Regions from separate parts of the Nocardioides dongxiaopingii genome, predicted to be linked through region 2. Evidence: riboswitches for the same ligand, from Rfam matches in the RefSeq annotation. Region 2 holds a riboswitch; the other holds the start of a gene.
The links. A riboswitch is a leader RNA that binds a small molecule or an ion and turns the genes downstream of it on or off. The one in region 2 is predicted to bind cobalamin.

Region 1 (2,445 bases), 1.3 Mb from region 2:
GACACCGTTTCTCCAAACCACGGGGAGACGGCGTCCGCCCCGCAGCGGCGTGTCTCGCCCCGCGGCCGCCGGTCAGCCGACGACGCAGAACAGGTTGTCGTCCGGGTCGGCCAGCACGACGAAGTCGGCGTCCTCCGGGTAGTCCCAGGCGACCCGCCGGGCGCCCAGCGCGACGAGACGCGCCACCTGCACCTCCCGGTCGGCCGCGTCGTCGGCCCACAGGTCGAGGTGCGTCCGGTCGCGCCGGTCGAGGTGGAGCCGGGTGGCGGGCACCGGTCCCCGCGGCAGGAGGAAGTCGGCGTTGTCGGGGTGACGCTCGAGCCCGAGCGCCTCGGACCAGAACGCACCGGCCCGGTCGACGTCGGACACCCTCAGCACCACCGCTCCGAGCCGCAACATGCCAGCACGCTCCCAGGCCCGGCCCCGGCCCGCAACGCCGAGGGGCCCGCACCGTGGTGGTCGGTGCGGGCCCTTCGGCACTCTGACCTGCGAGGACTCCGCAGATCCTTCGGTCGGGCTGACAGGATTTGAACCTGCGACCCCTTGACCCCCAGTCAAGTGCGCTACCAAGCTGCGCTACAGCCCGAAGCCTTGCGAGCAAGGCGAGTGGACTCTATCGCAGCGCGGCGCTGGGCAGGAATCGAGGGGGCCGACACGCCGGCCGGACGCCGCGCAGTGCTGGACCCGGCGACGGCACCACCGCCCGCACCCCGGCGTCGGCCGACTACCCGAACGCGCCCCGTCTCGCGACCACCACTACATCTGGGTAGTTACAACGGCGTGACTCCCGTATATGGTGGTGCACGCAGCTGGTTCGGCTCCTCATCCAGGGGAGCCGTCGCAAGAGGGAATCCGGTGAGACTCCGGAACTGCCCCGCAGCGGTAAGTGGGAACGACCTCCGTCACACGCACTGGGTCCGGCGTACGTGCCGAGCCTGGGAAGCGACGGACAGTAGGAACGCAGCACCTGCCCACGAGTCCGAAGACCTGCCAGTGCCCACCGCGATCGGTGGGGTCCGCGACCTCGAGGGAGGGTCAGGGGATCGAACGCGCACGGCGGGCCCGACCCGACGTGCGCCCGCCGTCTCCTGCTCGCCTCGCCCCGGACGCTTCACCGCACGAGTCCACGAGGGGTGGAACCGATGAGCAGCACCATCACGGTCGTCAAGCGCGACGGCAGCCGGGCGCCGTACGACGGGTACGAGATCTCCCGGTCGATCCAGGAGGCCGCCGCCGGCCTCGACGACGAGGTCGCCCGCGCGACCCAGCTGCGCTCCGAGCTGGAGATCACCCTCTTCGACGGGATCACCAGCGAGCAGCTGGACGAGGCCGTCGTCCAGGTCGCGCTCCAGAACGTCAAGGACGACCCGGCCTACGACACCATCGCCTCCCGGTTGCTGGTGAAGAGCCTCTACAAGTCCATCTTCGGCGAGGGCGTGACGCGCGACGAGGTGCAGGCCTTCCACGCCGAGGCGTTCGTCGCCTACGTGGAGCGCGGCGTCGAGCTCGGCCTGCTCGACCCGCGGCTGCGCACGCACTTCGACCTCCAGCGCCTCGGCGCCGCGCTCGACCCCGGCCGCGACGACCTGCTGCGCTACATCGGCGTCCAGACGATGCGTACCCGCTACATGATCTCCGCGCCCGACGGGCGGCCGATGGAGATGCCGCAGTTCTTCTGGATGCGGGTCGCGATGGGTCTTTCGCTCAACGAGACCGAGCAGGACGGACCGGGCGCCGACGCCGCGGCCGAGCGGTTCTACGACAAGATGTCGCGCCTGGAGTACCTCGCGGCCGGGTCGACGCTCGTCAACGCCGGCACGTCCTACGCCCAGCTCTCCAACTGCTTCGTGATGCAGATGGAGGACGAGATCGAGCACATCGCCAAGTCCGTGCGCGACGTCATGTGGCTGACCAAGGGCACCGGCGGCATCGGCATGTCGGTCACCAAGCTGCGCGCCGAGGGCTCGGCCATCAGGTCCAACAACACCAGCTCGACCGGGCCCATCCCGTTCATGCACACCATCGACTCGACGCTGCGCGCGGTCAGCCGCGGCGGCAAGAAGTTCGGCGCTCTCTGCTTCTACATGGAGAACTGGCACCTCGACTTCCCGGCGTTCCTGGACCTGCGCCAGAACTCCGGCGACCCGTACCGCCGCACCCGCACCGCCAACACCGCGGTGTGGATCAGCGACGACTTCATGAAGCGCGTCGAGGCCGACCAGCCGTGGTACCTCTTCGACCCGGCCGACGTGCCGGACCTCGTCGAGCTCACCGGCGCGGCCTTCTCCCGGCGCTACGCCGAGTACGCCGCCCGCGCCGAGGCCGGCGAGCTGCGGCACAAGAAGATCGGCGCGCGCGAGCAGATGCGCGCCATCCTCACCTCGCTGCAGTCGACGTCGCACCCGTGGCTGACGTGGAAGGACACGATCAACACCCGCGCGCTCA
Region 2 (2,445 bases):
CCTGATCGTCGCGCTCGGCGTCTCCGAGGCCCGGATGGACCAGGGCAACCTGCGCGCCGACGTCAACCTCTCGCTGGCGCCGAAGGGCACCGGCACCCTCGGCACCCGCACCGAGACCAAGAACGTCAACTCGTTCCGGTCCGTCGAGCGCGCCGTCCGCCACGAGATGCGGCGCCACGCCGCCGTCCTCGACGGTGGGGGGTCGATCCTCCAGGAGACCCGGCACTGGCACGAGGACACCGGCGTCACCACGTCGGGCCGCGAGAAGTCCGACGCCGAGGACTACCGTTACTTCCCCGAGCCCGACCTCGTGCCGGTCGCCCCGTCGCGGGAGTGGGTCGACGAGCTGCGCGGCACCCTGCCCGAGAACCCCGTCGCACGCCGGGCCCGGCTCCAGGCCGACTGGGGCTACACCGACCTCGAGATGCGCGACGTCGTCGCCTCCGGGGCGCTCGTCGTCATCGAGGAGACCGTCGCCGCGGGCGCCTCGGCCCAGGCGGCCCGCAAGTGGTGGCTGGCCGAGCTCGGGCGCCGGGCCAACGACGCCGGCGTCGAGCTGACCGAGGTCGGGGTCACGCCGGCCCAGGTGGCCGCCGTCCAGGCCCTCGTCGACGCGCGGACGATCAACGACAAGCTCGCCCGCCAGGTCTTCGACGGCCTGATCGCCGGCGAGGGCACGCCGGAGGAGATCGTCGCGCAGCGCGGCCTGGCCGTGGTGTCCGACGACGGCGCCCTCGGTGCCGCCGTCGACGCGGCGATCGCCGCGAACCCCGACGTCGCCGCCAAGATCCGCGACGGCAAGCACGCCGCCGCCGGTGCACTGATCGGCGCGGTGATGAAGGAGATGCGCGGCCAGGCCGACGCCGCCCGGGTGCGCGAGCTGGTGCTGGAGAAGCTGGCCTGACCGAGGCGGCTGAGCCGCTGCGGTGTGACGATCGCGATACCGGCGCTGCAGCACCTGGGCGATACGCTGCGCGGACACATCAAAGTCACGCCCGTGGTGGGGAAAGCCGGTCCGAGTCCGGCGCTGACCCGCAACCGTAGGTGGACCCGAGCGATCGGGTCCGCGAGCCGGAACACCCGCCCGGGGCGTCCTCACCATTCGCTGTCGTGGAAAGCAGTGGGGTGCGTCCTCGGACGGTCCCCGCTGAGCTGCAGCGGGAAGGAACCCATGTCCAGCAAGATCGTGCGCGGCGCAGCCGTGCTCGCGGGCTCCACCCTGGCTCTCTCCCTGAGCCTCTCGGTGCCGAGCGCCCAGGCCGACGTCGTGCCGGCCCCGGCCGGCGCCGACCCCGGCCCGGCGGCGGGCGCCGCGGCGTTCCTCGCCGCCCAGCCCGGGGCCGACGGCATCATCAAGACCTTCTACGAGTTCCCCCCGGGCACCTTCGACAGCTACGTCGACTACGGCCTCACCGTCGACGCCGGCTACGCGCTGGACGCCGTCGGCGGCCAGGGCCCCGCCCTCACCGCGATGACCGACGCCCTCCAGGCCGGCATCGGCAGCTACGCCACCAGCGGCGGCGCCCGGGCCAAGCTCTCGTCGTTCCTGCTCTCCCAGGGGCGCACCGGCGCCGCCGTGGACGCCCTCGTCGACGACCTCGAGGACGACATCGCGACCTCCGCCCCGCTCACCGGGCGCCTGGTCGACCCCGACCCGAACGACTACAACACGCCGCTGACGCAGGCCTACGCCGTCTCGGCGCTGCACGACGCCGGCTCGTCGCTGGCCGCCCCGGCGCTCGACTTCGCGCTGGCCCAGCAGTGCGCCGAGGGCTTCTTCCGGTCCTCGTTCGCGGACAAGTCCGCGGCCGACCAGAGCTGCGACGCGAACCCGAGCGCCTCGGGCAGCGTCGACACGACCGCGCTGACCGTCCTCATGCTCCAGGACCAGAAGTCCGCGCCCGCCGTCCAGGCCAGCATCACCGAGGCGCTGGACTGGCTGGAGGACCACCAGGCTCCCGACGGGTCCTTCTCCAGCGGCAACGCCAACGCCACCGGCCTCGCCGGCTGGGCGCTCGGCGTCTCGGGTCGCACCGCGCCGGCGCAGCAGGCCGCCGGCTGGCTGCGCGCCCACCAGCTCGTCAACGCCGGGTCGTGCGCGCCGTACGCCGCCGCGACCAACGGCGCGGTCGTCCTCGACGACCTCGGTCTGCTCAACGCCTCCTCCGGCCCGCTGGACCAGGTCGACAACAGCGTCGCGACCCGGGCCACGACCCAGGCGCTGCCGGCCCTGCTGTGGGCGGCCGGTGGCCGCAAGGCCGGCGCCTCCACGCTGACCGGCACGACGTCCTACGTCGCCGACAAGAGCAAGCAGACCGTGACGATCCAGGGCGCGCCCGGCAACACCCTGTGCGTCAAGCCCGGCGGCAAGGCCGCCCAGCGCGTCGTGCTCGGGGCCGACGGCCGCGCCTCGGTCGCGGTGACCCTCCCGCAGGGCACCCGGAG

Region 1: another riboswitch for cobalamin. It lies ahead of FE634_RS11195 (ribonucleoside-diphosphate reductase subunit alpha); the one in region 2 lies ahead of FE634_RS05420 (prenyltransferase/squalene oxidase repeat-containing protein).

What each region holds. Positions count from the first base shown of each region.
Region 1 covers NZ_CP040695.2:2,380,221-2,382,665, reverse strand. The annotation lists gene FE634_RS11205 (VOC family protein) at 73-399, opposite strand; tRNA gene FE634_RS11200 (tRNA-Pro) at 513-586, opposite strand; cobalamin riboswitch at 793-1,009, shown strand; gene FE634_RS11195 (ribonucleoside-diphosphate reductase subunit alpha) at 1,143-2,445, shown strand, end outside.
Region 2 covers NZ_CP040695.2:1,127,163-1,129,607, forward strand. The annotation lists gene gatB (Asp-tRNA(Asn)/Glu-tRNA(Gln) amidotransferase subunit GatB) at 1-904, shown strand, start outside; cobalamin riboswitch at 982-1,102, shown strand; gene FE634_RS05420 (prenyltransferase/squalene oxidase repeat-containing protein) at 1,172-2,445, shown strand, end outside.